4 regions of the Pseudomonas sp. AN-B15 genome follow, and region 4 is predicted to be linked to each of the others. Evidence: predicted binding sites of a transcription regulator. Region 4 holds the regulator's gene; each other region holds the start of a gene.
The links. The regulator FliA, encoded in region 4, starts transcription of late flagellar genes. The targets are predictions, from matches to a motif close to CTAAAGTTTNNNNNNNNNNNGCCGNTAA.
Positions count from the first base shown of each region.

Region 1: the regulator FliA is predicted to act here: its motif matches at 3,528-3,555, upstream of GTQ41_RS27280 (methyl-accepting chemotaxis protein).
Region 2: the regulator FliA is predicted to act here: its motif matches at 3,323-3,350, upstream of GTQ41_RS02005 (methyl-accepting chemotaxis protein).
Region 3: the regulator FliA is predicted to act here: its motif matches at 2,948-2,975, upstream of motA (flagellar motor stator protein MotA).

Region 1 is NZ_CP049737.1:6,005,703-6,013,616, forward strand. Features, by position in the region: partial or broken gene GTQ41_RS27270 (ATP-binding protein) at 1-9, shown strand, start outside; gene GTQ41_RS27275 (aldose 1-epimerase family protein) at 6-1,220, opposite strand; gene GTQ41_RS27280 (methyl-accepting chemotaxis protein) at 1,440-3,416, opposite strand; gene GTQ41_RS27285 (LysR substrate-binding domain-containing protein) at 3,606-4,526, opposite strand; gene GTQ41_RS27290 (NorM family multidrug efflux MATE transporter) at 4,680-6,080, shown strand; gene GTQ41_RS27295 (bifunctional diguanylate cyclase/phosphodiesterase) at 6,151-7,821, opposite strand.
Region 2 is NZ_CP049737.1:443,788-451,701, reverse strand. Features, by position in the region: gene ubiB (ubiquinone biosynthesis regulatory protein kinase UbiB) at 1-120, shown strand, start outside; gene hisI (phosphoribosyl-AMP cyclohydrolase) at 201-602, shown strand; gene GTQ41_RS02030 (phosphoribosyl-ATP diphosphatase) at 595-927, shown strand; gene GTQ41_RS02025 (twin-arginine translocase TatA/TatE family subunit) at 953-1,234, shown strand; gene tatB (Sec-independent protein translocase protein TatB) at 1,245-1,709, shown strand; gene tatC (twin-arginine translocase subunit TatC) at 1,706-2,497, shown strand; gene GTQ41_RS02010 (16S rRNA (uracil(1498)-N(3))-methyltransferase) at 2,494-3,201, shown strand; gene GTQ41_RS02005 (methyl-accepting chemotaxis protein) at 3,393-5,309, shown strand; gene GTQ41_RS02000 (amino acid ABC transporter ATP-binding protein) at 5,464-6,198, opposite strand; gene GTQ41_RS01995 (amino acid ABC transporter permease) at 6,191-7,150, opposite strand; gene GTQ41_RS01990 (transporter substrate-binding domain-containing protein) at 7,333-7,914, opposite strand, start outside.
Region 3 is NZ_CP049737.1:601,808-609,721, reverse strand. Features, by position in the region: gene GTQ41_RS02670 (caspase family protein) at 1-410, shown strand, start outside; gene GTQ41_RS02665 (toll/interleukin-1 receptor domain-containing protein) at 410-895, shown strand; gene motB (flagellar motor protein MotB) at 948-2,024, opposite strand; gene motA (flagellar motor stator protein MotA) at 2,028-2,879, opposite strand; gene GTQ41_RS02650 (HDOD domain-containing protein) at 3,046-4,584, shown strand; gene rhdA (thiosulfate sulfurtransferase) at 4,627-5,460, shown strand; gene asd (archaetidylserine decarboxylase) at 5,460-6,320, shown strand; gene GTQ41_RS02635 (hypothetical protein) at 6,464-7,914, shown strand, end outside.
Region 4 is NZ_CP049737.1:1,761,386-1,769,299, reverse strand. Features, by position in the region: gene GTQ41_RS08135 (chemotaxis response regulator protein-glutamate methylesterase) at 1-922, opposite strand, end outside; gene GTQ41_RS08130 (chemotaxis protein CheA) at 972-3,251, opposite strand; gene GTQ41_RS08125 (protein phosphatase CheZ) at 3,306-4,094, opposite strand; gene GTQ41_RS08120 (chemotaxis response regulator CheY) at 4,113-4,484, opposite strand; gene fliA (RNA polymerase sigma factor FliA) at 4,652-5,392, opposite strand; gene fleN (flagellar synthesis regulator FleN) at 5,389-6,219, opposite strand; gene flhF (flagellar biosynthesis protein FlhF) at 6,333-7,673, opposite strand; gene flhA (flagellar biosynthesis protein FlhA) at 7,685-7,914, opposite strand, start outside.

The DNA of each region.
Region 1 (7,914 bases), 2.1 Mb from region 4:
ACGCCTTAATGCTCGGTCAAATCCACCAGCGGCGCCTGCCGTACTTCGGTTTCGCGCCCGGCCTGAATCTCGGTCACGCGCTTCAATGCGTTATCCACAGCGCTTTTGTCTGCCAGCAGGCTGTAGCTGATCTGAAACTGTTGGCTGGCCTTTGGCGCAATGATCGGTACCAGGTTCAGCGGACGCTGATAGCGGCGGTTGTAGGAAAAACTGGTGCCCGGTTCAAGGCCCGTGACATAGCCTTGCCCTTGGGTGTCGGTGTTCTTCCACAGAGAAAATACCGGCAGCTGCCGGGTATTGAAGCCGACGGAGACACCGAGGCTGCCAGCCTTGTCATGCAGCACGGTCAGGGTTTCGCCTTTGGCGTCGGCGTAAGGTATGACGTTGTAAACGGTTTCGTCATAGTCCTTGGTCGGCCCGCGATAGGTCTGCCAGTCCGCCAACTCGGCTTTGGCCTTGTCGTTGAAGGGCGAGACCTGTTTCACCGGTGCTGCGAACCGCGCGCCCTGCTCGAGGAATGGCGTGCTGAAATTGCTGTGGTACAGCGCCTGGTATTCCTTCGGATAATCGCCGTTATTGGTCAGCGTATCGTTAAGGGCAAAACGGGTGCTGCCGGGCTCAGTGACAAGCTCGGTCATCACCGAAAAATCGACTTTCTTGAACGCCTGCTCTTTCAGTTCGCCGCGCAGGCTGATGGCATAGGGTGGTTTTTCATCGATGTGCAGCGTGACGCTGCTGGCTGGGGTATTGGCAGCGCGGCCGTGCAGGGTCAGCAACTCACCATTGTCCATGCCGGGATGGCCGACCCATTCGTAACCGCAGCGGGTCACCAGTTCATTGAAGCCTTCCAGCCAGCCCAGACCTCCGCGCCCATTGAGTTCGATGAAGGCCGGGTTGACCACGTCCTTGACCGGCGAATCCCAACCCATGCGTACATTGCCGACGGAGGCCTGCAGGACATTCATGCCACGGGTTGGCACCACCGAGAGTTTCATCGTGCCGTTATCGATATCGACGATGCTGACACCTTCCTGTCGCCCACCGTGCAGGGTGTGCAGGCTTATGGAGAAAGGTTTGCCGGTTTTCACACCGAGCTGCTCACTGGTGATCGTCCAGTTTTGCGCCGGTTTGCTGGCGTCGAGGAGTACGTAATCCCATGCCATGGCCTGGGAAGCAGCGGACAGTGCGCCAAGGGCGACGACGAATTTGAGCGGGGTCATGGCAGCAGCCTTTATTGGAGTTGTGCCATTTTTATAGCGCTGCGGAAACGTTTCAGCAAGAAAAGATGAGAGACATATAGAGTGATTTTTCATGGATCGGCGGCGTTGCATTCGCGAGCAGGCTCGCTCCCACAGAGTATTCGGGTGCTCAAACGATTTATGAGCGACCCCGGAAACTGTGGGAGCGAGCCTGCTCGCGAAAGCTATATCAAGGCCGAATCAACGGAAGCGATCAACCTCGGAACGCAGATCCGCCGCCAGCTTTTCAAGCTCTTTGGCGGTGACCGCGAGGTTGGAAACCACTTCACGCTGCTCGCTGTTGGCCAGCGCAATACTCTGCAGATTGCTGCTGAGCAGCGTCGCCGTGCTGCTCTGCTCCTGCGTCGCCGTGGTAATCGCCGCAAACTGCTGCCCTGCCGAACGGCTCTGTTCATCGATCCGCGCCAGCGCCGAAGCCACATTGGCGTTGCGCGAAAGGCCTTCCTGCATCAGCACATTGCCCTGTTCCATGGTGCTGATGGCGTTGCCGGTTTCCTGCTGGATGCTGTGGATCATCCCGGAAATTTCATCGGTCGCCTGACGGGTGCGCGACGCAAGGTTACGCACTTCATCAGCCACCACGGCAAAACCACGGCCCTGTTCACCGGCCCGCGCCGCTTCAATCGCCGCGTTGAGCGCCAGCAGGTTGGTCTGTTCGGCAATCGAAGTGATCACACTGACGATGCCGCCAATTTCCTGAGAGCGTTGACCCAGCGTGTTGATCACGGACGCCGTGGTGTTCAGCGCGCCAGCGATTTGTTCCAGCGAGGACGAAGCTTCTTCCATCGAGCTGCGACCGATCTGCGTTTGCTGGGCATTTTCCTGCGCCAGACGCTGAGTCGCGCCCATGTTGTCGGCAATGTTCAGCGAGGTCGCGCTGAACTCTTCCACCGCGCCGGCCATGCTGGTGATTTCGCCGGACTGCTGTTCCATGCCTTCGTACGCACCACCGGACAAACCGGATAGTGCCTGGGCGCGGCTGTTGACCTCTTGCGAGGCGCGGCGGATGTGCTCGACCATGGTCGACAGCGCCTGGCTCATCTGGTTGAACGCGCGGGACAGCTGGCCGATCTCGTCATTGCTCGACACGTTCAGGCGCACGCTCAGATCACCGGCGCCCAAGGCTTCGGCCTGACGTACCAGATCGCTCAATGGCGCCAGTTTGCTGCGCAGCAGCCAGACCACCGAACCGACCGCCAACAACATCGCCAGCAGACTGCCGATAGCCAGTTGCGTACCGACACTCCAGGTCACCGCGCGGATCTCGGTTTTCGGCATGCTCGCCACCACCGACCAAGGCCCGCCCTCGAACGGAACAGCAATGCTGTAAAAGTCTTCAGAGGTGTCGCTCCAGAACTCACCCTTGCCCGGTTTCGCCGCCAGCCCCTTGATCACCGGAACGGCCTGATCCAGCGCTTGCACGCCGGCCGGCGCCACCAGCCATTTATTCTGCTCATCCAGCAGCGCCAACGAACCAGTCTGGCCGATGCGGAAACGCTTGAGATTGGCAAACTGGGCGTTCTGCGCATCGGTGTAGTCAAAACCAACGAACAACACCGCAATCACCTTGCCGCTGCTGTCGCGCACCGGGGTGTATTGGGTCATGTAGGAACGATCGAACAACAAGACACGGCCGACGTAGCCCTGCCCCGCCATCAACCTGGCATAGGCGGGGTGCGCATGATCGAGCAAAGTGCCGATGGCGCGCGTGCCGTCCTGTTTGGTCAGCGAGGTGCTGACGCGCACGAAATCTTCGCCGCTGCGCACGAACAGCGTGGCGACACCAGCGGTCATCTGCTTGAACTCGTCGACTTCCTTGAAGTTGTTGTTCAGCACTTCACTGCCCAGGTGCAGGCCCGGGGTCTGGGTGCCGGCGACGTTCACCGGTTCATCCGGGTGAATGCTCAGGCCCGCGCTGAAGCGCTTCTCGAACAACCCGCTCAGGCGCTGGGTGCTCTCGCGCAGCGTGCCGTGGAAGGTGCTCAACTGGTCAGCCAGCAGCCTCGCCTCACTGGCGAGGTGTTCTTCACGGGTGGCGAGATTGGCGGAATCCAGCGAACGCAGGGCGAATACCGTACTGCCGCTGATGACGATCGCCAATATCACAGCGAGCGCGAGGCCCAGCTGCGAAGCGATCCGAGCGCGAGGTTGAGACATGAACAGCTCCTGGCCGAGCCACCGGATCCTCCTTGATCGCAGCACCTGCTCGGAAAATTCTAATAATGGGGGTGGAATCGTGGAGACCGGCACGACGGTCCCACATGCTCATTTTCGGCGGTTAAACCGAATACTTGAGTAAATAGCGGGGTTATGGCGCAAGGCCGGCATTGTGGCGGCTCAAACGTTTCAGCTCAAGCGCTTGACCTGCGGCAGCACCATGGCGCGCACTTCGCCTTGCAGAAAATCACTGAGACGGCGCAAACGTTCACCTCCCGGACGGGTTTTCGGCCATACCAGGTAGTAATTCAGGCCACTGGCGACGGCAGTCGGCCACGGCAGGCTCAAGCGGCCCTGCGCCACATCCTCGGCGACCATCAGCAGATCCCCCATCGATACCCCATAGCCACGGGCGGCAGCGATCATGCCCAGTTCGAGGGTATCGAACACCTGCCCACCCTTGAGCGAGACCTGATCGGACAGCCCCATATGCTCCAGCCAACTGCGCCAGTCACGCCGGTCCGGGGTCGGGTGCAGCAACTCGGTGGAGGCCAGCCGCGCCACGTCCCAGGGTTGATCGTTCAGCAGGTTCGGCGCGCCGACCGGGATCAGTTCTTCGGGAAACAGCAGGCTGGCCTCCCAGTCCGGCGGGAAGTGCCCGTCACTGAGCAGTACCGCGCAATCGAATGGCTCATTGTTGAAATCCACCGAATCCACGTCCATCCACGCACTGGTCAATTGCACTTCGTTACCCGGTTGCAGATGGCGGAAACGACTGAGTCGCGCCAGCAGCCAGCGCATGGTCAGGGTCGATGGCGCTTTCATGCGCAGGATGTCGTCCTCGGCGCGCAAGGTGTTGCAGGCGCGCTCAAGGGCTGCAAAGCCCTCGCGAATGCCGGGCAACAACATCCGCGCCGATTCCGTCAGTTGCAGGTTGCGTCCGCTGCGGTGAAACAGTTTACAGGCGAAATGCTCTTCCAGCGTCTTGATGTGCCGGCTGACAGCACTCTGGGTAATCGACAACTCCTCGGCCGCCCGAGTGAACGAGCTGTGCCGCGCCGCCGCTTCGAATGCGCGCAGGGCATACAAGGGTGGAAGACGACGGGACATACACAAAGCTCCTCTAGCGGCATCCGGTCAACCCGACGGGGTGTTCTCATGATGAGTTTTAATCATGCCACCCATCCTTTTTATCCTTTTGTGCAAACCCTGCCAAGCGCCGAGAATCGACGGTCTCGTGTTCCCTTTGATAAATGGGTGGTGATGACCATGCAGCATCCTGTGCGTACCGAACTCTGGGCCATCCTGCGGCTGGCGGGGCCGTTGATTGCTTCACAGTTGGCGCACATGCTGATGGTGCTGACCGACACGCTGATGATGGCGCGCCTGAGTCCCGAAGCGCTGGCCGGTGGCGGACTGGGCGCGGCAAGTTATTCGTTCGTGTCGATTTTCTGCATCGGCGTGATCGCAGCGGTCGGCACCCTGGTGGCGATCCGGCAGGGCGCCGGCGACATCATCGGCGCGGCCCGCCTGACTCAGGCCGGATTATGGCTGGCATGGCTGATGGCGCTGGGCGCCGGTCTGCTGCTGTGGAATCTGAAACCGGTGTTACTGCTGTTCGGCCAAACCGAAACCAATGTCCATGCTGCCGGGCAATTCCTCATCGCCCTGCCCTTTGCCCTGCCCGGCTATCTGAGCTTCATGGCCCTGCGCGGCTTTACCAGTGCGATCGGCCGGGCGACGCCGGTAATGGTCATCAGCCTGGGCGGCACCGTGGCCAACTTCCTGCTCAATTACGCGCTGATCACCGGCCTGTTCGGCCTGCCGAAACTGGGGCTGACCGGCATCGGCCTGGTCACGGCAATCGTTGCCAACTGCATGGCGCTGGCGCTGGCCTGGCACATCCGTCGGCATCCGGCCTACGACGCTTACCCGTTGCGCGCCGGCCTGTCGCGGCCAAATCGTCAATATCTGAAAGAACTGTGGCGGCTCGGCCTGCCGATTGGCGGCACCTATGCCGTGGAGGTCGGTTTGTTCGCCTTCGCCGCGCTGTGCATGGGCACCATGGGCAGCACGCAACTGGGCGCACACCAGATTGCCCTGCAGATCGTTTCGGTGGCGTTCATGGTGCCGGCGGGGATGTCCTACGCGATCACCATGCGTGTCGGCCAGCACTACGGCGCCGGGCAACTCAGCGATGCACGCATGTCCGGCCGGGTCGGCATCGTCTTCGGTGCAGTGGTAATGCTGGGTTTCGCCATGGTGTTCTGGCTGTTGCCGAATCAACTGGTCGGGTTGTTCCTCGATCACCACGACCCGGCGTTTGCCGAGGTGATCCGCGTGACGGTGAGCCTGCTGGCGGTGGCGGCATGGTTTGAGCTGTTCGATGGTACACAGACGATTGCCATGGGTTGCATTCGTGGACTCAAGGACGCAAAAACCACGTTTCTGGTCGGCCTCGGTTGCTATTGGCTGATCGGCGCGCCGGCGGCGTGGTGGATGGCGTTCCACCTGCATTGGGGGCCAACGGGCGTCTGGTGGGGTCTGGCGCTGGGTCTGGCGTGTGCGGCGGTGAGCCTGACGCTGGCGTTTGAATGGAAGATGAAGCGAATGATCCGGCTGGAGCCTGTGTCACAGAGGTTTGAGGCCGTTCGCGCAGATTAGGATCAAAAGATCGCAGCCTTCGGCAGCTCCTACAGGGATTTGTGTAGGAGCTGCCGCAGGCTGCGATCTTTTAAACGGCCTCCACAGAAACCTGCTGGCTTGAGCCAAACGTCAGGTACTCAACCAACTCCGCCAACGGCAACGGCCGGCTGATCAGATATCCCTGCACCTGATCGCAGCCAAAGCCGCGCAACAATTCCAGCTGTTCCGGTGTTTCCACGCCTTCGGCCACCACTTCCAGATGCAAGTTGTGCGCGAGGTTGATCATTGCGTGCACCAGTTTGCGGTTCTCTTCGCGCTGCTCCATGCCGCCGACGAAGCTCTTGTCGATCTTCAGCAAGGTGATCGGCAGGCTGTTGAGGTGCACGAACGATGAGAACCCGGTGCCGAAGTCATCCAGCGAGAAGCGCACGCCGAGGCGGCCGAGGGCATCCATGGTCTGTTTGACCAGATCGCTGCGGCGCATCACGGCGGTTTCGGTGAGTTCGAATTCCAGCCACTGCGCCTCGACCCCACGCTCGGCAATCAGCCGACTGAGCGTCGGCAGCAACTGACTGTCCTGAAACTGGCGGAATGACAGGTTGATTGCCATGTGCAGCGCAGGCAGCCCGCGCTCGCGCAGCGCCTGCATGTCACGCAGGGCGCGGGAAATCACCCAGTAACCCAGCGGCACGATCAAACCGCTTTGTTCAGCCAGCGGCACGAATTCGCTCGGCGGCAGCAGACCACGCTCGCCATGACGCCAGCGTACCAGCGCTTCGAGGCCGACGATTTGTCCGTCCGCCAGATTCAGCCGTGGCTGGTAGTGCAGCTCCAGCTCATCACGACGCAAGGCCCGGCGCAGTTCGCTTTCGAGGTCGGCCATGCTCCGCGCGTTGCGGTTGATGCGTTCGTTGAAGATATGGAACGTGCAGCCCTGGGTGCTCTTGGCCTGCTGCATGGCGATGTGCGCATGCCACATCAGCGGATCGGCGCCACCTTGTGCGCGGGCATGAGCGATGCCGAGGCTGGAGCCGATCAACAGGCTTTCGCCATCGACCCAATACGGCTCGGACAAGGCTTCGGTGATGCGTTCGGCCATCCACTCGGCGCGTTGTGGCGCACGGCGAGTGTCGATCAGCAAGGCAAATTCGTCGCTGCCCAGCCGCGCCAGTTGATCACCGGCCTCGAGCTGGCTTTTCAGCCGCGCAACGACCTGCAGGATCAGCCGGTCGCCGGCCTGATGGCCGAGGGCGTCGTTGGCGTGGCGGAAGTTGTCGAGGTCGAGATGCCCGAGGGCCAGGCCACGGCCGTCGTTTTCCGCCAGACGCGCCGCGAGCAGGGTCTGGAAGCCCTGACGGTTGGCGATGCCGGTCAGCGGATCCTGTTCGGCCAGGCGTTGCAGGGTGTTTTCCAGCACGCCGCGTTCACGCACGTGGCGCAGGCAGCGGCGCAGCATGCCGGCGTCAAGCGCGTCAAACACCAGCCAGTCACTGACACCCACTGGCGCAGTGGCGGGTTCGTGCTCCAGCAGCAACACCGTCGGCAGGCTGCAACGGCCCGGGGCCGGCTGCAACGCGGGAACGGTCAATAACACCGCGTGGCGATTGTCTTCGAACAGACTGCTGACCGACTCCCAGCTCGGCGCGCTGATCAGCACCGCCGCGCTCCCCATCGGAGCCAGACACTCGCGCAATAACGCTGTCCACGCTGGCTCTTCGGCCAGTAGCAGCAAACGCAAGGGTTCGACAGGCGTAGACAAGCTAGCTCCCTAGACTCTGCAATGATGTGGGCGGGGCATTATGCCGTTGCGATGCTCAATGACAACGATTATCAGAACGTTATTTTGTGTCAC
Region 2 (7,914 bases), 1.3 Mb from region 4:
GGCAGTGCGCATCTGGCGGGCGGTACCATCCTCGCCGCCGGCGGCCCGCTGCACGAACTGGGGCATTGGCCGGCCGGCATCATGGTGGCCGTCGGCTTGTATCTGGTCGTTCGCCGATAGCCAGTTCGCTGATCGGCTGGCACACTGTTTCAACGCCTGAACCCGACTATTGAAGTGCGGGTTCGCTGTCGGAGTCGAAGATGAAAAACTGGCTGGACGAGATCAAGTGGGACGCCGATGGCCTGGTGCCGGCGATTGCCCAGGATCACAAGACCGGACGCGTGCTGATGATGGCCTGGATGAACCGCGAAGCGCTCGAGCTGACCGCTGCGGAAAACCGTGCAATCTACTGGTCACGTTCCCGTGGCAAGCTGTGGCGCAAGGGCGAAGAGTCCGGCCACGTACAGACCCTGCATGAAATGCGTCTGGACTGTGACGCCGACGTGATCATCCTGATGGTCGAACAGATTGGCGACATCGCTTGCCATACCGGCCGCCAAAGCTGCTTTTACCGCGTTTACGAAAACGGCGACTGGAAAACGGTCGACCCGGTTCTGAAAGACCCGCACGCCATTTATTCCGCAGGACACAAACATGAGTGACACCCTGACTCGCCTGGCCGAAGTGCTCGAAGAGCGCAAAGGCGCAGCGGCCGACAGCTCATATGTAGCTAGTCTGTATCACAAGGGCCTGAACAAGATTCTGGAGAAAGTCGGCGAAGAGTCGGTCGAAACCATTATTGCCGCCAAGGACGCCGCCATCAGCGGTGACTGCAGCGATGTGATCTACGAGACTGCCGACCTGTGGTTCCACAGCATGGTCATGCTCGCCCAGTTGGGGCAGCATCCGCAGGCCGTGCTGGATGAACTGGATCGCCGCTTCGGCCTGTCCGGACACGTCGAGAAAGCCTCGCGTCCGTCCGCCTGAACAATTTTTAGAGAGGAACAGCAACATGGGCATTTTTGACTGGAAACACTGGATCGTCATTCTGGTAGTCGTGGTGCTGGTGTTCGGCACCAAGAAACTGAAAAACCTCGGCACCGACGTCGGTGAGTCGATCAAGGGTTTTCGCAAAGCCATGAACGACGATGAGAAACCCGCCGCCGATCCGACCGTAACGCCTGCGCAACCGGTGCCTCCGGTGCAGCCGCAAGCCACCGCTCAGGCCAACCCGCCGCACACCATCGACGTGCAGGCGCAGAAAGTCGAAGAGCCGATCCGCAAAGACGTGTGAGCACTGACTAATGTTTGGTATCAGCTTCTCTGAACTGCTGCTCGTCGGCCTCGTCGCCCTGCTGGTGCTGGGCCCCGAGCGTCTGCCGGGCGCTGCGCGCACCGCCGGCCTGTGGGTCGGCCGGCTGAAGCGCAGCTTCAACGCGATCAAACAGGAAGTTGAACGTGAAATCGGTGCCGACGAAATCCGCCGGCAACTGCACAACGAACACATCCTGTCGCTGGAGCAGGAGGCGCGGAAGATTTTCACGCCGGTTCAGCAGGAGCCTACGCCGGTTGAGCATGTGGGTGAGCAGACGATTCATGCGCCAGCCGCGCCAGCTGTAACAGCTCCGACACCTGCACCTGCCGCCGCTGTAGCGCCGCCAGCCCCCGTGCCGACTGCTACAGAAACTTCGGTTGAACACGTATCTCCAACCGCCGCGCCGATCACACCTGCGCCTCACGACACCACTTTGCCGCCGCGAGCCCCATGAGCGATCTCCCCGAAAACGACCAGCACATGCCGCTGGTATCGCACCTCACCGAGTTGCGCACCCGCCTGCTGCGTTGTGTAGCGGCGGTGTTCATCATCTTCGCCGGGTTGTTCGCCTTCACCCAGCAGATCTACACCTTCGTCTCGACGCCGCTGCGCCAGTACCTGCCGGCCGGTGCGACGATGATCGCCACGGATGTGTCGTCACCGTTCCTCACGCCGCTGAAGCTGACGATGATGGTCTCGCTGTTCCTCGCGATTCCGGTGATCCTGCACCAGATCTGGGGTTTCATCGCGCCGGGCCTGTACAAGCATGAGAAACGCGTCGCCGTGCCGCTGCTGGTGTCGAGCATCCTGCTGTTCTACACCGGCATGGCGTTCGCCTATTACTTCGTGTTCCCGCTGATCTTCAAGTTCTTCGCCGCGGCCACTCCGGCCGGCGTGGAAATGATGACCGACATCACCAGTTACCTCGACTTTGTGATGACGCTGTTCTTCGCCTTCGGCGTCGCGTTCGAAATCCCGGTGGCCGTGGTGCTGCTGGTGTGGATCGGCGTGGTCGACGTCAAATACCTGAAGAAGATCCGTCCGTACGTGATCATCGGCTGCTTCGTGGTCGGCATGATCCTCACGCCGCCGGACATCTTCTCGCAGACCCTGCTGGCCGTGCCGATGTGGATGCTGTTTGAAATCGGCATTCTGTTCGGCAGCCTGGTCAGCAAACGCGAACGCCCGGACGAAACGCCGGCTGACGATCACAACGACCAGCCGCCAGCGACCCAGGCATGAACCTGCTGTTGCTCGAAGAGGCCGACTTCATCGCGGCCGACCGCGTCGTGCTGCGTGACCGGCGCCTGACGCACATGCAGGAAGTGCATCGATCCGAAGTCGGCGACAGCCTGCGCGTCGGGCGCATCAATGGGCTGATGGGTTCGGCTGAACTGCTGCGCCTCGAGGCCGGCGAAGCCGAGTTGCGCGTCAGCCTCGATCAACCGCCACCGGCCAAGCTGCCGCTGACGCTGGTACTGGCCCTGCCACGGCCGAAAATGCTGCGCCGGGTGTTCCAGACCGTGGCGACCATGGGCGTGTCGAAGGTGATTCTGGTCAACAGCTACCGGGTCGAGAAGAGTTTCTGGCAGACGCCGTTTCTGGAGCCGGAGGCGATTCGCGAGAATTTGATCCTCGGCCTCGAACAGGCCCGCGATACCGTGGTGCCGGACATCATTATCGAGAAGCGCTTCAAGCCGTTCGTCGAAGACCGACTGCCTGCGATAACCGAAGGCACCCTCGGCCTGGTCGGCCATCCTGGCAATTTTCCGCCGTGCCCGCGCGCGTTGAGCGAACCGGTAACGCTGGCGATCGGCCCCGAAGGTGGCTGGATTCCTTACGAGATCGACCTGCTTGCCAAGTCCGGCCTGCAACCGGTGCAACTGGGCGAGCGCATCCTGCGCGTCGAAACCGCCGTCACCGCCCTGCTCGCCCGCCTGTTCTGACACACCTCTCCCTGGAGGAGCTGCCGCAGGCTGCGATCTTTTGATCTTGTTTTTTTAACAGCAAGATCAAAAGATCAGCCTGCGGCAGCTCCTACACAAGGGCGGTGTCGGACAAATCGGGTTACAGATTGCCATCACCCAGCCGATACAGTCCCCATAAGTCCAATTAGTGGTCCGAGGGGAGTCGTCGCATGTACCGTTGGTTAGCCGAGAATCTTGGAAACGTCAGCGTCAAACGCAAGCTGGGTATCGGTTTCGGCCTGGTGCTGTTGCTCACCCTGTTGATCACCTTTACCGGCTGGACCGGCATGAGCGGCATCATCAGCCGTGGCGACAAGCTCGGCTTCATCTCCAGCCTCAATGAACTGACCAAGGACCTGCGCCTGGCCCGTCTGGACTATGAAGCTCGTCGCGGCGAACAAGGCCCGGGCGCGGTCAACGAGTTGCTGACCAAGCTCGACAGCGGCCTGCAAACCGCCCGAGGCCTGATCGAACAACCAGCCGATGCCGCCAGAGTCGACCAGCAACTGGCCGCCGTCGCCGAATACAAACGCGCCTTCGCCGAGATGGTGCAGGCCGGGGCCAACCGGGAAGACGCCCGCAGCAAACTCGGCGCCACCGCCGACAACGCCGTGGCCAAGGTCGCCGAGGTGGAGAAATCCATGCTCCAGGGCGACAGCATTGCGCAGTTCAACGCGGTGATCGATCTGAGCAAACTGATCCAGCAAGCGCGCTTCCAGGTGCGTGGCTATACCTACAGCGGCAAGACCGAAGCCGAACAACCTGCGCTCGACGCCATCGACAACGCCCTGAAAAACCTCGAAACCCTGCCGGCCAAGCTACCCGAGCAGCATATCGCCAACCTGCAACAGGCCACTGATTCGCTCAAGGCTTATCGCGCGGCGGTCAGCCAGTTCCGCGACTCGCAGGTCGCCAGTGCCAAGGCTCTGGCGCGCATGTCAGCTCAGGGCGACATCCTGCTCGACGTCAGCAAGCAGCTCACGCAATCGCAAACCGTGGTGCGCGACACCGATGCCGCGCACGCCAAGAACATGCTGATCATCGCCACCTTGCTCGCCTTAGCCTTCGGCTTGCTGGCCGCATGGGCGATCACCCGACAGATCATCATTCCGCTGAACCAGACCCTGAAAGTCGCCGAACAGGTGGCCGCCGGCGACCTGACGCATAATCTGGTGTCGCAGCGCCGCGACGAACTCGGCCAGTTGCAGCGCTCGATGCAGAGCATGACCCAAGGTCTGCGCGAGCTGATCGGCGGCATCAGCGACGGCGTCACGCAGATCGCCAGTGCCGCCGAAGAGTTGTCTGCCGTCACCGAGCAGACCAGCGCCGGGGTCAACAATCAGAAAGTCGAGACCGACCAGGTCGCCACCGCCATGAACGAAATGGCTGCCACGGTGCAGGAAGTCGCGCGCAACGCCGAGGAAGCTTCGGAAGCGGCCGTCGCTGCTGACCAGCAGGCCCGCGAAGGCGACAAAGTGGTGGGTGAAGCCATCGCGCAGATCGAGCGCCTCGCGACCGAGGTTGGCCACTCCACCGAGGCTATGGGCGAACTCAAGCGCGAGAGCGACAAGATCGGCAGCGTGCTCGACGTGATCAAGTCGGTGGCCCAGCAAACCAACCTGCTGGCGCTCAACGCCGCCATCGAGGCGGCGCGTGCCGGTGAAGCCGGGCGTGGCTTTGCGGTGGTCGCCGATGAAGTGCGCAGCCTCGCCCAGCGCACGCAGAAGTCCACGGAAGAGATCGAAGAGCTGATCGTCGGCCTGCAGACCGGCACCCAGCAAGTGGCGACGATCATGGACAACAGCCGCAGCCTGACCGACAGCAGCGTCGAACTGACCCGCCGCGCCGGTGGCTCGCTGGAAAGCATCACCCGTACCGTGTCGGCGATTCAGGCGATGAACCAGCAGATTGCCGCAGCGGCAGAGCAGCAGAGCGCCGTGGCTGAAGAGATCAACCGCAGTGTGCTGAATGTGCGGGATGTATCGGATCAGACGTCAGCGGCGAGTGAAGAGACGGCGGCGTCGAGTGTTGAGTTGGCGCGGCTGGGGACACATCTGCAGATGCTGGTGGGGCGGTTCAAGGTTTGAGGTGATCCATCGACCTCGGTTCACTGTGGACCGAGGTGATGCTATCGCTGGCAAGCCAGCTCCCACAGGTTTCCAGTCGTTCACAAAGTTCGTGTTCAACCCATTTACTGTGGGAGCTGGCTTGCCAGCGATGGCGTCCGGGAGAACGCCGCCGTTACAAGACCTGACGCAGGAAAGCCTGCGCCCGCGGATCCTTCGGCGCATCGAAGAACTCCGCCGGGGACGCATCTTCCAGCAATTTACCGTGATCGAAGAACAGCACCCGATCCGCCACTTCCCGGGCGAAGCCCATTTCGTGGGTCACGCAGACCATGGTCATGCCTTCCACGGCGAGGTTCTTCATCACGTCCAGCACTTCACCGACCATTTCCGGGTCGAGGGCCGATGTCGGCTCGTCGAACAGCATCACTTTCGGGTCCATCGCCAGCGCCCGGGCGATCGCTACGCGCTGCTGCTGACCGCCGGACAGACGTGACGGGTATTCGCGGGCTTTTTGCGCGATACCGACCTTCTCCAGCAACGCCAAGGCCTTGGCTTCACTTTCCTTCTGTCCGCGCTTGCGCACGACCTTCTGCGCCAGGCAGAGGTTTTCCAGCACCGTCATGTGCGGGAACAGGTTGAAATGCTGGAAGACCATGCCGACTTCGCGGCGGTAGGCGTTGACGTCGGTTTTCGGGTCGGCCAGTTGCAGGCCGTCGATGCTCACCGAACCCGAGTCGAACGCTTCCAGGCCATTGAGGCAGCGCAGGAAGGTCGATTTGCCGGAGCCGGACGGGCCGATCACCACCAGTACTTCACCCTTGGCCACCGTGGTGGTGACGTTATCCACCGCCCGCACTACTTGGCCACGGGTGTCGAAGACTTTTACCAGATCGCGGACTTCAATCACTTTGCGCGAGCCTCCGCTCAAGCCGGCTGGCGATTTTCGACAGCGGCAGGTTGATCAACAGGTACAGGCCGGCGACGCAGAACAGGATTTCGAACGGCGAGAACGAGGTGGTGATGACTTCACGGCCGCTTTTCAGCAGCTCGGTAATCGCGATCACCGACACCAGCGAGGTGTCCTTGACCAGACTGATGAACTGCCCGGCCAGCGGCGGCAGTACGCGTTTGAACGCTTGCGGCAGCACCACATGGCGCATCGACTGGCCAGCACTCAGACCCAGCGAACGCGCCGCTTCGTTCTGCCCGCGGGCAATCGACTGCACGCCGGAGCGGATGATCTCGGCCACGTAGGCACCGGTGAACAGCGACAACGCGGCGATCCCGGCGAACTCCCGGGACAGGTTCATCACCGTGCCGATGAAGAAGTAGAAAATGAAGATCTGCACCAGCAGCGGCGTGCCGCGCACCAGTTCGACGTAGATGCTCGACAGGTCGCGCAGGGTCGGGTTGCTCGACAGGCGGCACAGCCCGGTGACCAGACCGATCAGCAGACCGAGTACCCCAGACACCACCGACAGCCACAGCGTGGTCCACAGCCCCCACAGCAGCGGCCCTGCCGCCCAATGCCGGGTTACGCCTACGACGTCGCCTTCCGCCACATCGTCGCCCTGAGCGAATTGCAGGCTGTTTTCGTCGACGGTCAGGTGCTGCTCGTCACCGGCGTCGTTGCGCAGGGTGACCTGCGCGCTGCCGCCCTTGCGCACCAGTTCGGTGACGGTGGAGATGTCGCTGGCGCGCTGGGACTCTTCGGCCTGATAGGCGAAGTACTGCGGCACGCGGTTCCAGCGCCATTCGTAGGACATCAGCGACGTGGCGTAATACAACGCGCCCGCCAGGCCGACCAGCACCAGCACGGTCAGGACGTGCCAGGGCCATTGGGCTTTTTTCTGTTTCATCTAAGAGCAAATCCATATCGATCAGGATGCTCGCTCCCTCTGTGGCGAGGGAGCTTGCTCCCGCTGGGGTGCGCAGCAGCCCTGAAATCAGCCACCGCGCAACGTCGGGTACAACGAGTCAACCGGTTTACGACTGCTTCGCAGCCGAGCGGGAGCAAGCTCCCTCGCCACAACTACCGGGCTTATTCCATGTCCTCGAGCCACTCGGTGCTCTTGAACCACTTGTCATGGATGCGATCGTAGGTGCCGTCTTCGTGGATCTGGTGCAGGAAGTTGTTGATGAAGTTGAGGCTGTCGTAATCACCCTTCTTCAGACCGAAGGCCAGCGGCTCGTAGGTGAACGGCTTGTCGAGGAACACCAGTTTGCCGGCGCCGACCTTGTTCACCGCGACCACGTTGTACGGCGCGTCGTAGATGAACGCGTCGGCCTTGCCGTTGACCACGTCGAGCACCGCTTCCTGCTCGTTGTCGTAGCCGTGGTACTTGGCTTTGGCGATCAGCTTCTTGGCGACCATCTCACCGGTGGTGCCGAGCTTGGAGGTGATGCGGTAGTCGGCGGTGTTCAGGTCTTTATAGGACTTGATGGTGCCTTCCAGCTCCTTGCGGATCAGCAAGGTCTGGCCGACCACGATGAACGGTTCGCTGAAGTTCAGGCGCAGGTTGCGCTCCTGGGTCAGGGTCATGCCGCTGCCGATCATGTCGAACTTGTCGGTCATCAGCGCCGGGATGATCCCGTCATAACCGGTGGAGACCAGTTCCAGCTT
Region 3 (7,914 bases), 1.2 Mb from region 4:
GGGCGGCGAACATTCTCGGCAAAATTACCCCCGGCAGCCTGTATTCCTTCGTCGACAACGCGCTCGACGCCTGGGAACAGCGTCCGGTATTCAAGACCAACGTTTCGCAGTTCATTTCCTTGCGCGAGGTCTCGCCGCTGATCCCCAAAGAGATCCTGCGCAAGTTGCCGGAATGGTTTGCCGAAGCCGAGTCGATGTTCGCCCTCGATCCCAGCTACGAACCTACCGAAACGACATTCGACCCGGAGCACGGTGAGGTCTTCGCGCAACTGCAAAAGTGCAACCGCCACAGCCTGATCGAACCGGTGGAAGCCGAGCACATGTATTACGCCGCCATTCACTCCACGGGCTGCCGCCTCACCGCACTCGGCGCCTATTACCGCGAACTCACCATAAAAGGACATTTCTGATGCCGGTTTTCATCAGCTACCGCCACATGGATCGCCCGCAGGCCATGGCTATCAACAGCCGACTGATACAGGCCAACATCAAGACTTACCTTGATGTGCTCGACCCGGAGTCGCAGACCACCGACGACATCACCGGCGTGATCACCCGCAACATCACCGAATGCACGCACCTGCTGGCGGTGGTTTCGGAGCAGACTGCGCTGTCGTGGTGGGTGCCGTTCGAAATCGGCGAAGCGACCATCAGCAACCGGCGGATCTGCTCGTTCCGCACCGGGCAAGCGCAGTTGCCGGAGTATCTGGACAAGTGGCCGAAGCTGAGTACGGCCAATGATCTGAATTTCTTCATTGATGCCTATCGTGAAGAGGTGTCGAGCAAGCGCTCGATGACGCTGGATTCGAGCAACGAATCCTTCAGTGGTACCTATAAGCGCAACGCCGATCTGTTCCATGAACAACTGAAAAACCGGATTCGACGCGGCTTTTGAAGCCGATCAACAGCCACAAAAAAGCCGACATCACTGTCGGCTTTTTTGTCGGTCACTGCTTCGGCGCGGGGGCCGGTGCAGCGGCTGGCGGAGCAGACGGCGCTGGCGCCGCAGTCCCCGGCGCGGCCGGTTTCGGTGCGGCGTCGTCGAACAGGTTCAAGCGTTCGCGCAACTCGTGGGCCGGTACCGGTTGCTGGTCTGCCGGCAACGCGTTCGGATCGACCGGCGTCGCCGGAGCGGCGCCGTTCTGACCTTCGGCAGCAGGTTTGGCCGCATCGGCCCCCTGCGAGCCTTCGATGGCCGCTTGCGCCTTTTTGGTCAGGACCACGATGTCAATGCGGCGGTTGACCGGGTTGAACGGGTTTTCCTTGTCGAACAGCGCCGACGAGGCATAACCCACGACCCGCGCCACCTGCGAATCCGGATAACTGCCGGCCACCAGTGCACGCCGCGCGGCGTTGGCACGATTCGCCGAGAGCTCCCAGTTACCGAAATCGCCGGTGCCGGTGTACGGCTTGGCATCCGTGTGACCGCTGATACTGATCTTGTTCGGCACCGCTTTGATGGTGTCGGCCATGGCCAGCAGGATGTCTTCGAAGTACGGCTTCAGACGTGCCGAGCCCGAGTCGAACATCGGCCGGTTTTCGGCGTCCATGATCTGGATGCGCAGGCCGTTCGGGGTGATCTCGAACAGGATCTGATCCTTGAACTTCTGCAGCTGCGGGTTCTCGTCGACCTTGTTCTGCAGTTCTTGCAGCAACAGCTCCAGGCGTTCTTTCTCGACCTGTTCGGCCATGCCTTCGACCTGCTCGGTGTCGACCGTGACCTTGTCCGGTTGCGGCTGCGATTTCACTTCAGGGTTGAGGGTGTTTTCCGGCGCCAGGGTCGGTGTGCCGCCCAGATCGATGATGTACGGCGTGCCGCTTTCGGAGAAGCCGACCGGGTCCTTGAAGTAACCGGCGATGGCGATCTTCTGCTCCGGTGTTGCGGTGGACAGCAACCACAACACCAGGAAGAACGCCATCATCGCCGTGGCGAAGTCGGCGAAGGCGATCTTCCACGCCCCGCCGTGATGCCCACCGGCTATGCGCTTGACGCGCTTGATGATTATCGGCTGATTATTTTCCATGGCTTAGCGACCGCGAACGGCTTGTTCCAGCTCGGCGAAGCTTGGACGGTGCGCCGGGTACAGCACCTTGCGCCCGAACTCCACCGCCAGCGATGGCGGCATGCCGGAAGCCGACGCCACCAGCGAGGCCTTGATGGCTTCATAGACGTTCAGTTCTTCCTTGGCATCGTGGGCCAGGGAATGCGCCAACGGGCCGAAGAAACCGTAGGCCGCGAGAATACCGAAGAAGGTACCGACCAGTGCCGCACCGACGTGCAGACCGATGGATTTCTGATCGCCTTCACCCAGAGATGCCATGGTCACCACAATACCCAGTACCGCCGCGACGATACCGAAACCGGGCATGGCGTCGGCGATGCCGTTCACCGCATGGGACGGGTGCTCAAGGTCTTCCTTGAGGCTGTAGAGCTCCATGTCGAACAGGCCTTCCAGCTCATGCGGAGCCATGTTGCCGGAGGACATGATGCGCAGGTAATCGCAGATGAACGCGGTCATGCGCTCGTCTTTGAGCACGGCCGGGTACTTGGCGAAGATCGGGCTCGCGGCAGCGTCTTCGATGTCGCCTTCGATGGCCATCATGCCTTCGCGGCGGCTCTTGTTGAGAATCTCGTAGATCAGGCCCAGCACTTCCAGATAGAACGTGTGGCTGAAACGCGAACTGAACATGCTCAGGGATTTCTTGAGCACGTGCATCGTCATGTAACCGGGGTTGGCCTGCAGGAATGCACCGAGGGCCGCACCACCGATGATCATCACCTCGAAGGGCTGGATCAGGGCGGCAATTTTGCCGTGGGAGAGCACGTATCCGCCGAGCACGCTCGCGAATACGACGATGATGCCGATAATTTTAGCCATAGGTAGAAAGTACTTGTTTAAGTCGGGTTCAAGGTCATATTCGGAAGTTAAAAAATCTCTTCTTCTACTTATCGGCAAAACTGCGCCAGACTATAGCCAGTTCAGGCGAAAAGCCAATTTAGCCCATGCCGGGCGCGTCTACAGTCAGTGAAGATCCCGTCCAGACATGGCTAATGAAACGAACGTCCCACCCGTAAAACCGACCACCCTCGAAGGCTGGGTCAAGCTGCTCGACAGCGTCCGGCTGCCCGTGCCGCAAGAGGCTCACGACAAGGTGTGCCGCGCGATCCGTGACAACCGCAGTTCGCTGCGCGACATCGCCGACCTGATGCAGGACAGCCCGGCACTGGCCTTGAGCATCATCCGTGAGGCGAATCGTCACACCCACGGCACCCTGGCCGCACCGGCGGAAAATCTCGAGGTGGCGATCAACCGTCTGGGCCTGGCGCGTACCGAAGAATTGCTCGCGCGCCTGCCGGTCGAACCGCAGCTGCAGATCCCCAAGGCCCTGCGCCAACTGCAAATGATCAGCCAGCACGCCACACAACAGGCCAACGGTTTTTTCGCCAGTCGCCTCGCGCGCCTGTGGCAGGACATTCATTGGGGCAGCCTGTTGTTTCTGTCGCCGTTATGGCCGCTGGCGCTGACGTTTCCCGAGTTGCTCGAAGAGTGGGAACTGCGGGTGATCCACAAGGGCGAATCGGCGCTGGTGGTCGAGAAGCAACTGTTTGGCGTACGCCTGCTGAAGATCGCCGAGGCACTGGTACAGGTCTGGCACCTGCCGATCTGGGTGCAGCAAGGCTATAAACTGCTGCTCAGCGAACAGCGCGAACTGGTGAAAGTGCTGCGTATCGCCCGCGACAGCGAGCATCCGCTGCGCCAGCAGAATCGCCTCGATGACGATCCGACTTTGCGCCGCTGGCTCAATCAACCGGCCAACACCGTATTGCTGGCCAACGGTCTGGCGCTGTCGGCGCAACAGGCCTGGGACAGTCCGCACAGCGAGCGCTGGCAGTACCTGACCAGCCTTTATCTGCAAATCTCGATGGATGAAGTGCAGCAGCAGTTGCACCAGCAAGCCGCCAACAGTGCGCGCCAGCATGCCATGCCCGATCTGTGGCACCCGGCCGTTTCATTATTGTGGCCGTGGGGTACCCATCGCTTGCCGGCCGGGATGCTGCCAGCGGCCGCGCCGAGTGCCGAGGACCTGACGCAGTGGCGCCGACAATGCGCCGAACTGCTGGCCGAGCCGAGCCGCTTCACCAATGCCATGAGCCTGACCGTCGCCGCGCGCGATGCGCTGGTCGCCAGCGGCATGCGTCGGGTGATGATTCTGATGGCCGACCGCACGCAGTCCAATCTGCGCGTACACCAGACCTTCGGTTTGCCGAAGGAAGCCGCCGCGCTGAATTTTGTCGTCAGTCAGAGCAAAGTCCTGCAACGGTTACTCGCGCAGCAGGCACAAGTGCGGATCAACCCCGAGAACAACGCACAGTTTTCCGCATTGTTGCCGCCGGGCCTGCGTTCGCTGTTCCGTGGCGAGCACCTGTTCCTGCGCTCACTGGTCAATAACGGCCGGGTGATCATGATCGTCGTGGCCGATCAGGGCGGCGGGCCGTTCGCCGACATCACCGTGCAGGCATTCGGCAAAACCGCACAATGCATCGAGAAAGCCCTGCACAGCTTTAGCAGCCGTGGCCGATGAGGCTGCGCTACAATCCCCCCCTTTGTGCTCTGGAGACCTCACATGTCTGACTTCTCTGGCTTGCCGCTCGTCATCGAGCCGAGCGACCTGCTCCCGCGTCTCGATTCCCCTGAACTGATTCTGGTGGATCTGACCAGCCCTGCCCGTTATGCCGAAGGTCATCTTCCCGGCGCACGCTTTGTCGACCCGAAACGCACCCAGCTCGGCCAGCCGCCGGCGCCGGGGCTGCTGCCGGCCAAAGCCGATCTGGAGGCGTTGTTCGGTGAGCTGGGGCATCGCCAGGATGCGGTCTACGTGGTCTACGACGACGAGGGCGGCGGTTGGGCCGGGCGTTTCATCTGGCTGCTCGACGTGATCGGTCATGACAAGTACCACTATGTCGACGGCGGTCTGCCGGCGTGGCTGGAAGCGGGCATGCCGATGTCGATCCAGGTGCCGCCTGCGGTGGGCGGCCCGGTGGCGCTGACCCTGCACGAAGGGCCGACCGCCACCCGCGAATACCTGCAAAGCCGTCTCGGCGCCGCCGATCTGGCGATCTGGGATGCCCGTGGGCCGCTGGAATATTCCGGCGAGAAGGTGCTGGCCGCCAAGGGCGGACATATCCCCGGCGCGGTGAACTTCGAGTGGACCGCCGGCATGGACAAGGCGCGTCAACTGCGGATCCGCACGGACATGCCGCAGATCCTCGAAGACCTCGGGATCACCAAGGACAAAGAAATCATTACCCACTGCCAGACCCATCACCGGTCGGGCTTCACTTATCTGGTGGCCAAGTCCCTCGGTTATCCGCGGGTCAAGGGCTACGCCGGTTCCTGGGGCGAATGGGGCAACCACCCTGATACGCCTGTCGAGATTCAAGGTTCTAAGGACAACTAATGAAAGAGCGTCTGTTTATCCTCAGCCAGTACCTGCTGCCTCATCACCTGCTGTCGCGTCTGGCCGGCTGCATTGCCGAGTGCCGCGTGCGCTGGTTCAAGAATGCCTTCACCCAGTGGTTCGCCAAGCGTTATCAGGTGGACATGTCGCAAGCGCTGGTCGAAGACCTGACCGCCTACGAGCACTTCAACGCGTTCTTCACCCGTGCCCTGAAAGACGGCGCGCGTCCACTGGATCAGACCCCGGGCGCGATCCTCAGCCCGGCCGACGGCGCGGTCAGCCAGCTCGGCCCGATCGAACACGGTCGTGTGTTCCAGGCCAAGGGCCACAGTTTCAGCGTGCTGGAGTTGCTCGGCGGTGATGCGGCGAATGCCGCACCGTTCATGGGCGGCGACTTCGCCACCATTTACCTGTCGCCGAAGGATTACCACCGCGTGCACATGCCGCTGGCCGGCACCCTGCGCGAAATGGTCTACATCCCGGGCCGGATTTTCTCGGTCAACCAGACCACCGCAGAAAACGTGCCGGAACTGTTCGCCCGCAACGAACGTGTGGCGTGCATTTTCGACACCGAGCGCGGGCCGATGGCCGTGGTGCTGGTGGGCGCGATGATCGTCGCTTCGATTGAAACCGTCTGGGCCGGTCTGGTGACCCCGCCGAAGCGCGAGCTGAAAACCTTCCGCTACGACGAAGCTGCCCGTGCGCCGATTCATCTGGAAAAAGGTGCAGAACTGGGACGCTTCAAGCTGGGTTCGACCGCGATCGTGCTGTTTGGCCCGGATCAGGTGAAATGGGCTGAAGAGTTGGTCGCCGGTTCGCCAGTACAAATGGGTCAAGGCTTGGCACTGCCAAAAGCCTGAGACATCAGCGCCCCCGCGTAGGAGCTGCCGCAGGCTGCGATCTTTTGACTTTGTTTTTAAAAACCAGGATCAAAAGATCGCAGCTTGCGGCAGCTCCTACCGGTTGAAGGCTGACACGCTCATTTGCTGCTATGGTTTTTGGCATGAGCCAGACCATCTCCCCCCCGCTGCTGAGCGCTCCGATTCCCACGCAGTCGCGCCTGTCGTTCTGCGAAGCCACCCCGCGCGACCTCAAGCGCTGGATCGCCGGCCTGCCCAAGGCCAACATCGGCGAAACCGCCCGCCAGTTGTACCAAGGCCTGGGCGAACTCAATCAATTGCTGACCCCCAGTGACAATCGCCTGCAACTGCTGGAGCTGCTGCGCCCCGAGGTGTATTTCGTCTGTCAGCATCTGGAGCGGCACTTCTTGCATCAGGCGATCATGCTCGATGACCGTTCGCGCAAGATCAGCAACCTGTGTCAGGCACTGCAAAGTCAGTTGGCCATCGGTTACAAACAGATCGTGCTGCGCATCGTGCCCAAGTACCACAAGGATCGTGCGGCGCTGGTCAGTCAGGCCCTGCAACGCGCCGCGCATGCGCTCAAGGGACAACTGCTGCGCGCCGCGCAGCTGTATAGCCCGGCGCCGGAGCAACTTTGGTTCGAGCTGCATCAGTTGTTTCGCTGCGCCTGTGGCTTGCAACTGCAACAGCATCGGGTGCACGACGACCTGGCGAGCCTGACCACCGAGCTGAGCCTGGAGCAGACCTACATCGCCGCGCTGCTGCTGGGCAGCGCTCGTTGCAACCAACTGCGGCAGAACCAGATCGCCCGACTGGCTGAGGTGGTGGAACCGTGGAGCGCACTGCTCAAACTGCATCCCGGCAGCCCGGACGACGGGCTGTTCGCCATCAGCGCCGATCTGGACACCGGCCCGCGCTACCGCAGCATGTTTCGCAAGGAACAACAGGACACACTGCTCGGCGTCAATCCGCAGCCGCTGGTGAATGTCATCGAAGCGCATTTACTGCATCAGGAAACATCGACGCCACTGCCCGTCCCGTCGGGACTGAGCCTCGACACCCTGCAGCATCTGCACGCCAGTTGGGGCCAGACCGCCGAGCGCAGTTTTCAGCGCACCCCCGGCCAGGGCAACCTGACCGTGTGCGTAGGCATGAGCGCCCTGCACTTCTACCTGGGAGGCGAACGCACTTTCAGTGAGTTGCTCAAGCATCCCGGCGCCCGCGCGGCGAACTTCAGCCGCGCGGTGGCCAAGGGCGAAAAGGACAGTTGGAGCCAGGCGTTCGACGCCGCCCCGCAAAGCGGCGCTGATGAATTTCTGCCGTATGAAGAGATTCAGTACGACCATATCGGCGAAGACGAAAGCACAGCCGACCACACGCCGCACTACCCGACTTACACCTTGCCGGTGATCAACCATAGCCCCGGAGGTTATTGCCTGGGCTGGCCGAACGAGGTGCCCGCCGAGTTGCAGGCCGGGGAGATGGTCGGGATTCAGGACAGCTCGAATCAAGGCTGGAGCATTGCGGTAGTGCGCTGGATTCGTCAGGTACGCGGTGGCGGACCGCAAATGGGCCTTGAGCTGGTGGCGCC
Region 4 (7,914 bases):
CGTAGGACTTGGCCGCCGAACCGAAGGTAATGTCCACGCACGGCTTGTAGTTCAGACGCTCGTCGCCCGGCAGGATTTTCACCGCGCCACGGCCGTCAATCATCATCTGCTTGCCACCCGGGGCCAGCAGCGCCAGGCCCGGACGCAGGATGTCGCCATCCTCGGCTTCCTTGACGCTGATGCGGCACAGCTTGTCCAGACGCTCGGCAAAGGCCTTGGTGAACGCCGCCGGCATGTGCTGGATCAGCACGATCGGCGCCGGGAAGTTTGCCGGCAACTGAGTCAGCACCCGTTGCAGCGCAACCGGACCGCCCGTGGAGGTACCGATGGCAACCAGTTTGTAGGCTTTGCGTTTCGGAGCCGGCGACGACGCGCTGGCGGCTGGCGCGCGAGCAGGTGCTGGAGCCGGCGCCGGACGCGTCGGAGCAGCAGTGCTGTGGCTGCTGAAACTCGAAGCCGCCGGGGCTGGCGCAGGCGTCGGTGCAGCGGCCGGAGCCGGCGCACTGTAGGCACTGAAACGACGATTGCTGCGCGAGATGCTATGGACCTTCTCGCACAGCAGTTGTTTGACCTTCTCCGGGTTACGCGAGATGTCTTCGAAATTCTTCGGCAGGAAATCCACCGCGCCAGCGTCCAGCGCATCCAGGGTCACCCGGGCGCCTTCGTGGGTCAGCGAGGAGAACATCAACACCGGGGTCGGGCAGCGTTGCATGATGTGCCGCACGGCCGTGATGCCATCCATCATCGGCATCTCGTAGTCCATGGTGATCACGTCCGGCTTGAGGGCCAGGGCCTGATCGATCGCCTCTTTACCGTTGGTGGCCGTGCCGACCACCTGGATGCTCGGATCCGCTGAAAGAATTTCCGAGACGCGGCGGCGGAAAAAACCCGAATCGTCCACCACCAGGACTTTGACTGCCATAAACACTCCATTAGGTGCAGCGGGACGTCATCGCCCCGCTGCCCCGGATTCAAATACGCTTCGTCGCGTAACGCTTGAGCATGCTTGGAACATCGAGGATCAGCGCGATGCGGCCGTCACCGGTGATGGTGGCGCCGGACATGCCCGGAGTGCCCTGCAGCATTTTGCCCAATGGCTTGATGACCACTTCTTCCTGGCCGACCAGTTGATCGACGACGAAGCCGATCCGCTGGGTGCCCACCGACAGGATCACCACATGGCCTTCACGCTGCTCTTCGTGAGCGGCGGAGCTGACCAGCCAGCGCTTGAGGTAGAACAATGGCAGCGCCTTGTCCCGCACGATCACCACTTCCTGGCCATCCACCACGTTGGTGGTCGACAGGTCGAGGTGGAAGATTTCGTTGACGTTGACCAGCGGGAACGCAAACGCCTGATTGCCGAGCATCACCATCAGGGTCGGCATGATTGCCAGTGTCAGCGGCACCTTGATGACGATCTTCGAGCCCTGGCCCTTGGTCGAGTAGATGTTGATCGAACCGTTGAGCTGGGAAATCTTGGTCTTCACCACGTCCATGCCGACACCACGGCCGGACACGTCGGAGATCTCGGTCTTGGTCGAGAAACCCGGGGCGAAGATCAGGTTGTAGCACTCGGTATCGCTCAGGCGATCGGCCGCGTCCTTGTCCATCACACCGCGTTTTACCGCGATCGAACGCAGGACGTTCGGGTCCATGCCCTTGCCGTCGTCGGAGATCGACAACAGGATGTGGTCGCCTTCCTGCTCGGCCGCCAGTACCACGCGACCGCCACGGGCCTTGCCCGAAGCTTCGCGTTCTTCCGGCGACTCAATGCCATGGTCGACCGCGTTGCGCACCAAGTGGACCAGCGGGTCGGCCAAGGCCTCGACAAGGTTTTTGTCGAGGTCGGTTTCTTCACCCACCAGTTCCAGGTTGATCTCTTTCTTGAGCTGACGCGCCAGGTCACGAACCAGACGCGGGAAGCGCCCGAAGACCTTCTTGATCGGCTGCATCCGGGTCTTCATCACCGCGGTCTGCAAGTCCGCCGTGACCACGTCGAGGTTCGACACGGCCTTGGACATCGCTTCGTCGCCGCTGTTGAGACCCAGGCGCACCAGGCGGTTACGCACCAGCACCAGTTCGCCGACCATGTTCATGATTTCGTCGAGACGCGCGGTATCGACCCGCACGGTGGTCTCGGCTTCGCTGGCCGGTTTTTCCGGCGGCGGTGCAGCGGGCGCACGGGCCGGAGCCGGTGCAGCAGCGGCAGCCGGTTTCGGCGTTTCGGCTTTCGGTTCAGGCTTGGGTGCCGCTTTTGGCGCAGCAGCCGGAGCGGCAGCCTTGGCGGCAGGCGCAGCCACGGTCGACGCGGTGCCCGCAGCAGCGGCGCCAACGTCAGTGAACTTGCCTTTGCCGTGCAATTCGTCGAGCAGCGATTCGAACTCGTGATCGCTGATCAGATCGCTGCCGGCAGCGGCGGCCGCCGGTGCGGCAGGCGCCGCCGGTGCCGCAGCAATAGCCGATTCCAGTGCTTCGACGGCGAAGTTGCCCTTGCCGTGCAACTGATCGAGCAGTGCTTCAAATTCGTCGTCGGTGATGTCCGAGCTGTCACCCGCCGCCGGTGCCGCTGGAGCAGCCGCAGTCGGTGCGACGGCGTCTGGCGCGAACTGGCCTTTGCCGTGCAGTTGATCGAGCAACGACTCGAATTCGGCGTCGGTGATTTCATCGCTGGCGGCCGCATCGGCAGCCGGCGCAGGCGCAGCAGCGGCCGGGGCTTCGGCTTCGGCCTTGACGGCGTTCAGCGAATCCAGCAGCTGTTCAAATTCGTTATCGGTGATGTCGCCCGAATCGTTCGAATCGCCTTCGACGACCAGCTCTTCGATCATCTCGGCCACCGGCGAAGCCGGGGCTTCGTCGGCCGATTGCGGTTCGGCCAGACGCGCCAGCGCGGCCAGCAGTTCCGGAGTGGCGGCCGTGATCGGTGCACGTTCACGGACTTCGCTGAACATGCTGTTCACCGCGTCCAATGCTTCAAGCACCACGTCCATCAGTTCTGCATCAACGCGACGTTCACCCTTGCGCAGGATGTCGAACACGTTTTCGGCGATGTGACAGCACTCCACCAGCTCGTTGAGCTGAAGGAAGCCGGCGCCCCCTTTTACAGTGTGGAAACCGCGAAAAATTGCGTTGAGCAGATCTGCGTCATCCGGGCGGCTTTCCAGCTCGACCAGTTGCTCGGACAGTTGCTCAAGAATCTCGCCGGCCTCAACCAGGAAATCCTGAAGGATCTCTTCATCGGCGCCGAAGCTCATTAATGGGGTGCTCCTACAGGTCTAAAAACCCAAAAAACCTAAAATTCCAAAACTCTAGAATCCGAGGCTGGATAACAAATCGTCCACATCGTCCTGACCGGACACAACGTCTTCTCGTTTATCGGCATGAATCTGCGGACCTTCACCCTGCGAGAGATGTTTTTGTGGATCTTTTTCTGCAAGCATCGCGGCACGGTCGTGTTCGATGCCCGCAAAGCGGTCAACCTGACTGGCCATGAGGACGAGTTTGAGCAAATTGCTTTCGACTTCGGTGACCAGCTGGGTCACACGCTTGATCACTTGACCGGTGAGGTCCTGGTAATCCTGAGCCAGCAGGATGTCGTTCAGGTTGCTCGACACCGCACGGTTGTCCGTGCTGCTGCGTGACAGAAAACCGTCGACCCGGCGCGCCAGTTCGCGGAACTCTTCAGCCCCGACTTCACGACGCATGAAGCGGCCCCAATCGGTGCTCAGCGCCTGGGCTTCTTCAGCCAGGCCATTGACCACCGGGGTCGCGCTTTCCACCAGATCCATGGTGCGGTTGGCCGCGGCTTCGGTCAGCTTGACCACATAGCCCAGGCGTTCGGTGGCGTCGGTGATTTGCGACACTTCCTCGGCCTGCGGCATGTGCGGATCGATCTGGAAGTTGACGATCGCACTGTGCAGTTCGCGTGTGAGCTTGCCCACTTCCTGATACAGGCCACGGTCACGGGTCTGATTGAGCTCATGGATCAGTTGCACAGCGTCGCCGAACCTGCCTTTTTCAAGGCTCTCGACCAGTTCGACCGCGTGTTTTTTCAGGGTCGATTCGAAATCGCCCTGTGAAGATTCGTTATGCTCCATAGCTCCCCCGCGCGTTCATCAGCCGATGCGTTCGAAAATCTTCTCGATTTTTTCTTTCAGCGCCTGAGCCGTGAAAGGTTTGACCACGTAGCCGTTGACGCCGGCCTGGGCCGCTTCGATGATCTGCTCGCGCTTGGCTTCGGCAGTCACCATCAGCACGGGCAGGTGCTTGAGTTTTTCATCGGCACGCACGTGGCGCAGCAGGTCGATACCGGTCATGCCCGGCATGTTCCAGTCCGTTACCAGAAAGTCGATGCTTCCGCTGTTGAGCACCGGAATGGCAGTGGTGCCATCGTCGGCCTCGACGGTGTTGGTGAACCCCAGATCACGCAGCAGGTTCTTGATGATCCGCCGCATCGTTGAGAAGTCATCAACGATGAGGATTTTCATGTTCTTGTCCAATTCGACCTCCAAGCAGTCTTAAACGCGCCCAGCACCTGGACGCGCCATTTCAATCAATCCGGCAAAGCACTCGATGACTGTCTGGAGCACAACAGAGCAAGACCGGTGCCGTTCATCACCGCACCAGCCTCGTTCGCAGTGTCCCCACACTGCCTTCAGCGCGCTCGCCACTCCCCCAAACGCCCCCGCAAACGGGCCGCGCACTGGCTGTGTAACTGGCTGACCCGCGATTCACTGACGCCAAGGACTTCACCGATTTCCTTGAGGTTCAGTTCTTCGTCGTAGTACAGCGCCAACACCAGTCGCTCACGCTCCGGCAAATTGGCAATCGCGTCCGCCAGCGCAGCCTGGAAGCGTTCATCTTCCAGATCGCGTGACGGCTCAAGATGAGCACTGGCGCCATCCTCGTGCAGCCCTTCGTGTTCGCCGTCCTGCAGCAGGTCGTCGAAACTGAACAGCCGGCTGCCCAGGGTGTCATTCAAAATCCCGTAGTAATCATCGAGACTCAATTGGAGTTCGGCCGCAACCTCGTGATCTTTAGCATCACGGCCGGTTTTAGCTTCAATTGAGCGAATTGCGTCGCTGACCATACGGGTGTTGCGGTGAACCGAGCGAGGTGCCCAATCCCCTTTGCGCACTTCATCGAGCATCGCGCCGCGGATCCGGATGCCCGCGTACGTTTCGAAACTGGCGCCTTTGCTGGCGTCATATTTGGTCGAGACTTCGAGCAGGCCGATCATCCCGGCCTGAATCAGGTCTTCGACCTGCACACTCGCCGGCAAGCGCGCCAGCAAGTGATAGGCAATGCGCTTGACCAGTGGCGCGTAACGCTCGATCAACTCGTACTGCGCGTCACGTGCCGATTTCTTGTAGTAGTTCATACCGCTGGCGGTCATAACACTGGCCCTGCCGTTTGCTGCACGAGGCGCTCGACGAAAAACTCAAGGTGCCCACGCGGGTTGGCAGGCAGCGGCCAGGTATCGACCTTCTGCGCGATCGCCTTGAACGCCAGCGCGCACTTGGAACGCGGAAAGGCTTCATAGACTGCTCGCTGCTTCTGCACGGCCTTGCGCACGCTTTCGTCGTACGGCACCGCGCCGACGTATTGTAAGGCGACGTCGAGAAAGCGATCCGTGACCTTGGTCAACTTGGCGAACAGATTGCGCCCTTCCTGCGGGCTCTGCGCCATGTTGGCGAGGACGCGGAAGCGGTTCATGCCGTAGTCGCGATTGAGCAGTTTGATCAGCGCGTAGGCGTCGGTGATCGAGGTCGGCTCGTCGCAGACCACCAGCAACACTTCCTGCGCCGCGCGCACGAAACTGACTACCGAGTCACCAATGCCCGCAGCGGTGTCGATCACCAGTACATCGAGATTGTCGCCGATGTCGCTGAACGCCTGAATCAGACCGGCATGTTGCGCCGGGCTCAGGTGCACCATGCTTTGGGTGCCGGAAGCGGCCGGCACGATGCGGATCCCGCCGGGGCCCTGCAACAGCACGTCGCGCAGTTCGCAGCGGCCTTCGATGACATCGGCCAGCGTGCGTTTGGGGGTCAGCCCCAGCAGAACGTCGACGTTCGCCAGCCCCAGGTCGGCGTCCAGCAGCATGACCCGACGGCCAAGCTCTGCCAGCGCCAGAGACAAGTTCACTGACACGTTAGTCTTGCCGACGCCACCTTTGCCGCCGGTCACCGCGATCACCTGTACGGGATGCATGCTGCCCATGTTATTTCTTTACCTTGTCTTGCATAGACGGAGGCCACATTACTGGCTGCGCGTTCACAACCGGAACAATGCATGGCAGACCATCGATGTAGGTACAAAAACTGTTCATTACCTCAGCCAACCTGCTTGGTCGGGCTGTGGTAGATATCAGCGAACATGTCAGCCATGGCTTCTTCGCTGGGTTCTTCCTGCATTTGCACGCTGACGGCGCGGCTGACCAGCTGATGACGGCGCGGCAGATGCAGATCATCCGGAATCCGTGGGCCATCGGTCAGGTACGCGACCGGCAGTTCATGACTGATCGCCAGGCTCAACACTTCGCCAAGGCTGGCCGTCTCATCCAGTTTAGTCAGGATGCAGCCGGCAAGCCCGCAACGCTTGTAACTGTGATAAGCGGCGGTTAGAACCTGTTTCTGGCTGGTGGTTGCCAGCACCAGATAATTTTTTGAACGGATGCCACGCCCGGCCAGACTTTCCAGCTGCATGCGCAGCGCCGGATCGCTGGCCTGCAGGCCGGCGGTATCGATCAGCACCACGCGCTTGCGCAGCAATGGATCCAGCGCCTGCACCAGCGACTGGCCCGGGTCGACGTGGGTCACCGGCACGTTGAGAATCCGCCCCAGGGTCTTGAGTTGTTCCTGCGCACCGATGCGGAAGCTGTCCATGCTGACCAGCGCGACATTCTGCGCGCCGTACTTGAGCACGTAGCGCGCAGCCAGTTTGGCCAGGGTGGTGGTCTTGCCCATGCCGGCCGGGCCGACCATGGCAATCACTCCACCCTCTTCCAGCGGCTCGACTTCCGGTACGGCAATCATCCGCGCCAGGTGCGCGAGCAACATGCGCCAGGCCTGACGCGGTTCTTCGATGTCAGTGATCATCGCCAGCAGGTCGCGCGACAACGGCCCGGACAGACCGATGCGCTGCAGGCGGCGATACAGATTGGCCTGTGCCGGACGGCTGCCTTGCAGCTGGTTCCAGGCCAGGGTGCCGAGCTGTACTTCCATCAGCTCACGCAGACTGTTCAATTCGAAACGCATCGAATCCAGCGCACGCGGATCGACACCCGCCGATGCCGGTGCAGGTGCCGGCGCCGGACGCGCCGGGGCGGCGTAGGTCGGTTCGCTCAACGGCTCGGCAGCGGTCAGTGGCAGGCCGGCCGTCAACGGCAGCCCGGCAAAGATCTGGCGATTGCTATTGCCATCGGCTTCGCCACGCAGGCTCAGTTCGGCCTGAGCGGTGACGATGCGCGACTGGGTCTTGCGCAGTTCGTCCTCGAGTTCCATGTTCGGAACCCGTGGCGCCAGCGCCGACAACTTGTAATCCAGCGCCGCCGTCAGCTCGACGCCGCCGGCAATGCGGCGGTTGCCAATGATGGCGGCATCAGCGCCCAGCTCATCACGAACCAGCTTCATGGCCTGACGCATATCGGCGGCGAAAAAACGCTTAACTTGCATAAACCACTACCTCAGCCGTTGGGCCCTACTGTCGCAACGATGGTCACTTGCTTGTTGTCCGGAATTTCCTGGTAGGCCAGCACGTGCAGCCCCGGGACGGCGAGGCGACCGAAACGCGAGAGCATCGCGCGGATCGGGCCTGCTACCAACAGGATCACCGGTTGACCTTGCATTTCCTGGCGCTGCGCCGCTTCGATGAGCGAACGCTGCAGCTTCTCGGCCATGCTTGGCTCCAGCAGAA